One region of the Bacillus siamensis genome, then DNA from elsewhere that is predicted to be linked to it. Evidence: riboswitches for the same ligand, from Rfam matches in the RefSeq annotation. Region 1 holds a riboswitch; each other region holds the start of a gene.

The links. Region 1 has a riboswitch for S-adenosylmethionine ahead of mtnW (2,3-diketo-5-methylthiopentyl-1-phosphate enolase). Riboswitches for the same ligand answer to the same signal wherever they lie in the genome.
Region 2: it holds a riboswitch for S-adenosylmethionine, as region 1 does, so the genes downstream of both, ABDB98_RS08005 (phosphoadenylyl-sulfate reductase) here and mtnW (2,3-diketo-5-methylthiopentyl-1-phosphate enolase) in region 1, are expected to answer to the same signal.
Region 3: it holds a riboswitch for S-adenosylmethionine, as region 1 does, so the genes downstream of both, ABDB98_RS05880 (methionine biosynthesis PLP-dependent protein) here and mtnW (2,3-diketo-5-methylthiopentyl-1-phosphate enolase) in region 1, are expected to answer to the same signal.
Region 4: it holds a riboswitch for S-adenosylmethionine, as region 1 does, so the genes downstream of both, ABDB98_RS09630 (2-hydroxyacid dehydrogenase) here and mtnW (2,3-diketo-5-methylthiopentyl-1-phosphate enolase) in region 1, are expected to answer to the same signal.

Annotation. Positions count from the first base shown of each region.
Region 1 covers NZ_CP155579.1:1,320,099-1,322,296, forward strand. The annotation lists gene ABDB98_RS07005 (pyridoxal phosphate-dependent aminotransferase) at 1-656, shown strand, start outside; SAM riboswitch class I at 693-792, shown strand; gene mtnW (2,3-diketo-5-methylthiopentyl-1-phosphate enolase) at 874-2,088, shown strand; gene mtnX (2-hydroxy-3-keto-5-methylthiopentenyl-1-phosphate phosphatase) at 2,085-2,198, shown strand, end outside.
Region 2 covers NZ_CP155579.1:1,561,508-1,563,705, forward strand. The annotation lists gene pyrF (orotidine-5'-phosphate decarboxylase) at 1-64, shown strand, start outside; gene pyrE (orotate phosphoribosyltransferase) at 61-693, shown strand; SAM riboswitch class I at 795-899, shown strand; gene ABDB98_RS08005 (phosphoadenylyl-sulfate reductase) at 1,026-1,727, shown strand; gene ABDB98_RS08010 (inorganic phosphate transporter) at 1,740-2,198, shown strand, end outside.
Region 3 covers NZ_CP155579.1:1,127,961-1,130,158, reverse strand. The annotation lists gene metC (cystathionine beta-lyase) at 1-317, opposite strand, end outside; gene ABDB98_RS05880 (methionine biosynthesis PLP-dependent protein) at 310-1,431, opposite strand; SAM riboswitch class I at 1,501-1,626, opposite strand; gene ABDB98_RS05875 (esterase family protein) at 1,801-2,198, shown strand, end outside.
Region 4 covers NZ_CP155579.1:2,012,673-2,014,870, reverse strand. The annotation lists gene ABDB98_RS09635 (molybdopterin oxidoreductase family protein) at 1-628, opposite strand, end outside; SAM riboswitch class I at 775-867, shown strand; gene ABDB98_RS09630 (2-hydroxyacid dehydrogenase) at 989-2,005, shown strand; gene ABDB98_RS09625 (FGGY-family carbohydrate kinase) at 1,998-2,198, shown strand, end outside.

The DNA of each region.
Region 1 (2,198 bases):
GTGCTGTGGCAACAAAGGCGTTTTTCGAGGAGACGGTCAGCTTTGCGGAACAAAACGGCATTTGTGTCGTTCATGATTTCGCATACGGGGCCGTCGGTTTTGACGGGCATAAACCGCTGAGCTTTTTGCAGACAGAAGGCGCAAAAGAAACGGGGATTGAAATCTATACTTTGTCCAAAACGTATAACATGGCGGGCTGGCGGGTCGGATTTGCCGTCGGAAACGCGTCTGTCATCGAAGCGATCAACCTTTATCAAGATCATATGTTTGTCAGCCTGTTTCCCGCGGCGCAGCAGGCGGCAGCCGCCGCTCTTTTGGCGGATCAGACGTGCGTCGCAGCGCAAAATGACAGATATGAGTCGAGACGCAATGCCTGGATTGCAGCCTGCCGTGATATCGGCTGGGATGTGACGGCTCCGGCGGGTTCCTTTTTTGCATGGCTTCCGGTGCCGGACGGTTATACGTCGCAGTCGTTTTCAGATCTGCTTTTGGAAAAAGCGGATGTCGCGGTCGCAGCCGGAAACGGGTTCGGAAAATGGGGAGAAGGCTATATAAGAGTCGGTCTTCTGACAAGTGAAGAAAGACTTAAAGAAGCTGCGGAACGGATCGGGAAGCTGAATCTTTTCACCCGAAAAAGCATTGACATATCAGGATAACAATGCGATAATTCAAAATACTTTATAAAATCATTATTCTTATCAAGAGCAGGCAGAGGGACGAGCCCGATGAAGCCCGGCAACCGACTGATAAAGCACGGTGCTAATTCTTGCAGCAGGAGCTGAGAGATAAGATTCGGACATAACACGAAGCCTCTTTCTGCTCATAAGGAAGAGGCTTTTTTATGTTTTGCGAAAGAAAGAGAGGCGTTCACGCATGAGCGAAGTATTGGCAACATATCTTCTGACGGACACAACGGACAGTGAAAAGCGGGCGGAACAGATTGCGGCGGGGCTGACGGTAGGCTCCTGGACGGATCTGCCCCTGGTGAAACAGGAACAGCTCAGAAAGCATAAAGGCCGGGTCGTGAAAGTTGAGGATAAAGAAGGGGCCAAAGAAAACGAAACACAATCCATCATCACCATCGCCTATCCTGAGGCGAACTTTTCAAAAGATATACCGGCCGTCCTGACGACGGTATTCGGAAAGCTGTCACTGGACGGAAAAATAAAATTGACTGATCTTGAATTTTCCGAAGGGTTTAAACGTTCCCTTCCCGGGCCGAAATTCGGTATATACGGCATTCGCAAACTGCTGGGCGAATTTGAAAGACCGCTTCTGATGAGCATCTTTAAAGGCGTGATCGGACGTGATCTTGCCGACATTAAAGAGCAGCTCAGACAACAGGCGCTCGGCGGCGTGGATCTTATTAAAGATGACGAAATTTTCTTTGAAAATGAACTGGCTCCGTTTGAAACCCGCATTATCGAAGGAAAACAAGTCCTGAAGGAAACGCGGGAGGAGACGGGGCATAACACGCTGTACGCCGTAAACCTGACGGGGAGGACTTCTGAATTGCGGGATAAAGCGAGACGCGCGGCAGAACTCGGGGCAGACGCCCTCTTACTGAATGTGTTCGCCTACGGCTTAGACGTCATGCAAAGCCTTGCTGAAGACAGGGAAATCCCGCTTCCGATTATGGCGCACCCGGCGGTCAGCGGCGCGTTTACATCATCTCCCGTTTACGGTTTATCGCACGCCCTTTTGCTCGGCAAGCTGAACCGCTATTGCGGCGCCGATTTCAGCTTATTCCCGTCACCATACGGATCCGTCGCTCTTCCGAAGGAGTCCGCACTTGCGATCCATCATGAATGTGTAAAAGACGACGTCTTTCACCCGACGTTTGCCGTCCCGTCAGCAGGCATTCATCCCGGCATGGTGCCATTGCTGATGCGTGATTTCGGTATTGATCACATCATCAATGCAGGCGGAGGCATTCACGGCCATCCGAAAGGAGCCGAGGGCGGCGGAAGAGCGTTCCGCGCCATCATTGATGCGGTGCTTGAAGCACAGCCGATTGAAGAAAAAGCCGCGTCGTGCAAAGATCTTCAGCTCGCATTAGACAAATGGGGAAAGGCGGAAACCGTATGACCCGCACACCGCTGATTATTTGTGATTTCGACGGAACTGTCACCATGAACGACAACATTGTCAGCATGATGAAAAAATTCGCGCCACCTGAGTGGCTTGAATTAAAAGAC
Region 2 (2,198 bases), 240 kb from region 1:
AGCGGAAAACCCCGTTAAAGCATATGAAGCCATTAAACTGGAATGGGAGGGCGTTCGCCGATGAAACAGGCTATCGCAAAACATCTATTACACATTGAAGCTGTCTTTTTACGCCCGAATGAGCCGTTTACGTGGGCGAGCGGCATTCTATCGCCGATTTATTGTGACAACCGTCTGACATTGTCGTATCCAAAAGTGAGAAATGATGTGGCGGACGGGCTCGGCAGACTGCTGAAAGAGCATTTCCCCGAGGCGGAGATGATCGCGGGCACTGCCACGGCAGGCATTCCGCATGCTGCGCTTCTCGCAGACCGTACAGGCGCTCCGATGTGCTACGTCAGAAGCAAACCGAAAGCGCACGGCAAAGGAAATCAAATAGAAGGCGCCGTTAAAAAAGGACAAAAAACAGTCGTGATTGAAGATTTGATTTCTACCGGGGGCAGCGTGCTTGAAGCTGTGGCGGCCCTTCAAAGAGAGGGCGCGGAAGTTCTCGGCGTCATTTCAATTTTTACATACGGACTGCCGAAAGCAAGAGAAGCCTTTAAAAAAGCGGGTCTGCCGTACTACTCGTTAACAGATTATGACACGCTTATTGAAGTAGCGCTTGAAAACGGAACGATACATTCAGATGACATTGAGAAACTGAAATCATGGAAACAGAATCCCGAGTCAAAAGATTGGTTTAAAAAATAATGACAATAAAAACAGGCCTCAGGGCCTGTTTTATTATTCCTATCAAAAAACTCGGGTTGACTTCTGTTAGAATTGTGCTAAAATTTAGTACAAATCTAAAAAGCTTATCAAGAGCGGCTGAGGGACTGGACCGATGACGCCCGGCAACCTGCGTGACATGCAAGGTGCCGCATCCAGAAAAATGCACAGCATTTTGAAGATAAGGGCTATAACGGGTCACTGTCTTTCATTCCGCTGGATTGAAAGTTTTTTATATGAAAAAAGATTGAGGGATAAGACAACCGGCAGAAAACAACAGCTGTTTGATTGTCTCCGGGAGGAGGAAAGAAAAAATGCTAACGTATGACACATGGGAGGAACCGGCGATTACATTTCCGGAAGACGATTCCTATAAAGGCGCGCTGTCCGTTTTAAAATGGGCATACGGCCACTACGGAGACCAGCTTGTTTACGCGTGCAGCTTCGGGATTGAGGGAATCGTCCTGATCGATTTAATTTCTAAAGTGAAAAAAGACGCGGAAATCGTGTTTCTCGATACAGGACTTCACTTTAAAGAAACATATGAAACGATCGAAAAAGTGAAAGAACGTTACCCGGGACTGAACATCATCCTGAAAAAGCCCAGCCTTACTCTTGAGGAACAGGCCGAGGCTCACGGAGATAAACTGTGGGAAAGAGAACCGAACCAGTGCTGCTTCATCAGAAAAATTCTGCCGTTAAGAGAAGCGCTCGCCGGGCGTCCGGCATGGCTGTCCGGCCTCCGACGCGATCAAGGGCCGAGCCGGGCGAATACGAATTTCCTGAATAAAGACGATAAGTTTCAATCCATTAAAGTATGCCCGCTGATCCACTGGACGTGGAAAGACATCTGGAGATATACATCCAAGCATGAGCTGGATTATAACATTCTTCATGATCAGGGCTATCCGAGCATCGGCTGTGAACCGTGCACTTCACCTGCGTTTACCGCAGAAGACCTGCGGAGCGGCAGATGGAACGGAATGGCAAAAACAGAATGCGGACTGCATGAATAAAGGAGCTGCACAATGGAATTAGCCGCTATTTTATTCTGCCTGTTTTTCGCCATGAATATCGGAGCCAGCGGAGCCGCGGCTTCAATGGGGGTCGCTTACGGTTCCGGCGCCGTTAAAAAGAAAACGTATGCGCTGATTATCTGCGCGGCCGGCGTCCTGTCAGGGGCGGTTATCGGCGGCGGAGAAGTCGTTAAGACGATCAGCGGCGGAATCATTCCCGAACAGACCATTACGCTCACCATTGTGTGCATTATTATCGGAGCGGCGGCGTTATCGTTATTCACGGCGAATGTGCTCGGCATTCCGCTGTCGACAAGCGAGGTCACCGTCGGGGCGATTGTCGGGGTCGGCGTCGCGTACAAAGTATTGTTTCTGCAGCATCTTTTGGTCATCGTGATTTTTTGGGTGCTCGTTCCGTTTGTCGCGTTCTGTTTCACGTTTCTCGTATCGAAGGTATCCAGTTCTCTGAAT
Region 3 (2,198 bases), 190 kb from region 1:
GTTCCGCCGTACACATCCTCCGTGACGAGAACATGGTCGCCTTGGGATAAGAGCAGAAACGCCGTCGAAATCGCCGCCATTCCGGAGCTGAAAGCAAAACCTCTCGTTCCGCCTTCAAGACCTGCGATCGTTTCTTCAAGCGCTGTTCTTGTCGGTGTGCCGGAGCGGCTGTAATCATATGTTCCGAATTCTTCAAAGGAAGACTGATGAAATGTGGAAGCATGCTGAATCGGCACGCTGACGGCTCCGGTAGCTCCGTCTGTTTTAAATGGATTGTGCACGAGCTGGGTTTCCAGCGTCCAATTTTGATTACTCATATGACACGGCCCCCTCTTTTACTTGCTGTAATGCCTGCTTTACATCCCGCTTCAAATCTTCTGCATGTTCAATTCCCACTGAAAATCTCAGCAGACGGTTGCAGACGCCGTTTGCGATACGGATATCTTCCGGAATGTCCATGTGCGTCTGTGTCGCGGGGTATGTAACAAAGCTTTCCACCCCGCCGAGACTTTCTGCAAAACAGATCGTTTTCAGCGCCTTTAAAAACGGATTGACCCATTCCTCTTTTTGCAGCCTGAAAGACAGCATTCCGCCTTTTCCGGGATATAACACGTCGGCGATTTCTTCTTCCTGTTCTAAAAATGCTGCAAGTTCACGGGCGTTTTCTTCATGACGCTGCATTCTGAGCCCGAGTGTTTTCATCCCTCTCATTAAAAGCCACGAATCAAACGGCGGGAGAACGGCTCCGATCGCATTTTGGTGATTAAACATGATCTCGCCGAGCTCTTCATCCTTTACGACAGCAAGACCGGCAAGGAGATCATTGTGCCCGCCTAAATATTTTGTGGCGCTGTGAATGACGATATCGGCTCCCAGTTCAAGCGGGCGCTGGATGACCGGGGTATAAAACGTATTATCGACAATCAAGAGCAGGCCGGCTTCTTTCGTAATCCGGGCGATTTTTTCAATGTCGGCCTCCTGCATTAACGGGTTTGTCGGCGTTTCAACAAATACCGCTTTCGTGTTTTCCGTTATTTTGGAGCGTAAACAGTCTTCATCACTGAAATCATCGTAAATAAAGCTTAAGCCGTATTTTCTCCATTCATTTTCAAATAAACGGTATGTGCCTCCGTATAAATCGGAGGATACAATCAATTCATCTCCGCTTTTAAATAAAGCCATAATCGTTTGAATGGCTGCCATTCCCGAGCTGAAAGCAAAGCCTCTCGCACCGTTTTCCAACACGGCGATGGCGTCTTCAACGAGCTGGCGTGTCGGGTTTTTCGTGCGCACGTAATCAAAACCTGTAGATTCTCCTATTCCTCTATGTCGGTAAGCGGTGGACAGATAAATCGGCGGACTGACCGTTCCCGTTGCTTCTTCGCTTCTATTTCCAATTTGGGCTAATTTTGTTTCGACATGCTGCGTCATCAGTAAGCACCATCCTTTTTCAAAAATAAAAAAGCCCCCTCTTCATAAGAAGAAGGAGCTTTTCTCTTCCTCTTATCTTCCAAGCATGTGAATCGCTTGCTGGATTTAGCACCTTGGCACTTTGCCTTCCCGCGGCAAAGCAAACCGGTTGCTGAGGTTTCAAAGGGCCAGTCCCTCCACCTCTCGTGATAAGAATATTGTTTTGTATTTTCTGATTGTTCTATATTAACGCACTATAAAATGGATTTCAACAACTTTTTAATTTTCTGAACTCTCACAAGAAGTGCATCTGAAGAAAGAAATTTCTAATAATTCATGGTACAATAGGGAAAAACCATCAAGACAAGAAGCGGCCTGGAGGAATGCGAAGTGGCACCGAAAACCGGAATCATTCATGAGAAAAAACTTTTCTCTCATGAGCTTGAAGAAGAAATGACCGTTTTGGTCTACCTGCCCAACACTTACTCCCCCCTGTATAAATATCATACGGTCATCGCCCAGGACGGCCATGATTATTTCAGATTAGGGAGAATCGGGCGGCAGGCGGAAGAGCTCATGGCAAAAGGGGAAATTGACCGCTGCATCATTATCGGCGTCCCATATAAAAATGTGCGGGAGCGAAGAAACACATACCATCCCGAAGGCTCTAAGTTCGCCTCATATAAACGGTTTATCGCAAATGAGCTCGTCCCTTTTATCGACAAAGAATACCCGACTTATCAAGTCGGATACGGACGCACCATGATCGGGGATTCCCTCGGCGGAAC
Region 4 (2,198 bases), 690 kb from region 1:
TATGTACATCGATAACGACAATTTTAGCTCCTTTTTTCCGGGCTTTTTGAGCAATCATGACCTGATGCATATTCGTGCTGACGGCATTGATTCCCCAAAAAATAAAGAGCTTTGCATGTATGGTCTCTTCCGGATCAGTACCTGCGCCTTCTCCCATTGTATAGTTATAGCCCTCAGATCCGGCTTTGCTGCAGATCGTCCGTTCGAGCTGGCTCGCCCCGAGTCGGTGGAAAAAACGGCGGTCCATTCCCTCTGCCGCCAGTTTTCCCATATTACCGTAAAAGCTGTACGGGAGAATGCTTTCCGCTCCTTCTTCGGCAATAAGCTCTTTCCAGCGCGCACTGATCGTATTGATTGCTTCGTCCCATGAAATAGGCGCAAACACGGCTTCACCTTTTTCGCCGATCCGTTTTAACGGGACGGTTAAACGTTTTTCATCATAAATGCGCTCAGCCATGTGTCTGACTTTGTTGCAAATATTCCCTGATGTGACGGGGTGATCCGGGTCTCCCTGAATGTTAACGATTTTTCCGTCCTTTTTTGTCACAAGTAAGCCGCATTGATCGGGACAGTCCAGTGAGCACACCGACTTAAAGACCCCGTTTGGCTGTTTTGCAGCAGAATTCATAGCCCATTTCTCCTCTTTTTTTATATTGTAAGCATTATAACATTTCGAAATAGATCGTCAATTCAGAAAAAAAGTGTTGACATCACGGAAAGACTTATCTATGATGAGTTTATTCTTTTAAAAGCCTGACAATTTCATCATTTTATTTTCTATCAAGAGAGGTGGAGGGACTGGCCCTATGAAACCTCGGCAACATTTATTGTGCCAATTCCAGCAAGCGTATGCTTGAAAGATAGGAAAGAATGGTCTATACATATTTGTGCGCTTCAAGCGGATAAAGACGGTATATGAATCTCTTTCCTTCTTCGGGGAAAGAGATTTTTTTGTGAAAAAATTTATGTGAAAAGGATGTTTTGCACCATGACGGTTTTAATTACCGCACCCTATCACGACGAGGGGCTGAAGGAGCTGACAGATCTGTTCGGGCGGACTGTGCACCTGCCGTGGAAGAAGCACGGCCGGGCCTATCGGGAAGATGAATTAATCCAGATGATTCAAGAGACAAACGCGTCGGGGCTTATTACCGAACTTGATGAGGTATCAGAGCGAGTGATTGATATATTGCCGGATTCCGCTTTTATCGGCGTCTGCAGAGGGATGCCGTCTAATGTGGATATCACGGCGGCGACTAAAAGAAAAATCCCTGTCTTTTATACACCGGCCCGCAATGCCCAGGCTGTTGCTGAAATGTTTATCGGAAATGTCATTTCGTTTTTGCGCCACACGTATTCTTCTCATCAGTGGCTGAAGGACGGGAAGTGGAATGGTGATTATTTGCAGGCTTACGTCAAATTCAGGGGAAATGAGCTGACGGGGAAAACAGTCGGCCTTATCGGTTTCGGAGCTGTCGGACAGAGAATCGCCCGGCTATTGACGGCTTTTGACTGCAAGGTGCTGTACTATGACCCCTTTGTCAATCATGAGAACCGGGAGTATGAAAAAACGACGATTGAACGGGTATTTTCTGAAAGTGATATTGTCTCCGTTCATTTGCCGCGCATCGAAGAAACCATCGGCCTGATCGGCGCCCGGCATTTTCAATTGATGAAGCAAGAAGCTGTTTTTGTCAATACATCAAGAGCGGCGGTTACAGACAGAAAAGAGCTGCTGCGGGTGCTGAAAGAACGGCGGATTAAAGGAGCGATTCTTGACGTGTTTTATCATGAACCGCCTGAATCTTCTGATTATGAATTGATCTCTTTGCCGAATGTGTTAGCGACTCCCCATTTAGCGGGCGCAACATTTGAAGTGGAAGATCATCATGTGAAGATTTTAAATGAAGCGCTTTTCAAATGGAAACAAGATCAAACCTGCTCAATACGTGAACTTTATAACAAAAGAGAACTTGAAACGGAAGGAGGAGGCTGTAATGGCTGAACAAAAAGGCTACCTTGTATTTGACATCGGGACGGGGAATGCGCGAGTCGCGGTCGTGACTGCCGGCGGCGAAGTGATCGCGCTTGAAAGGGAAGACATTGAATATGTGACGGATCCGCTTTATCCGGACGGACGATATTTCTCACCGGAAGGGTTATGGAAGCAAATCAGCGCTATGGCAAGGAAGGTTATT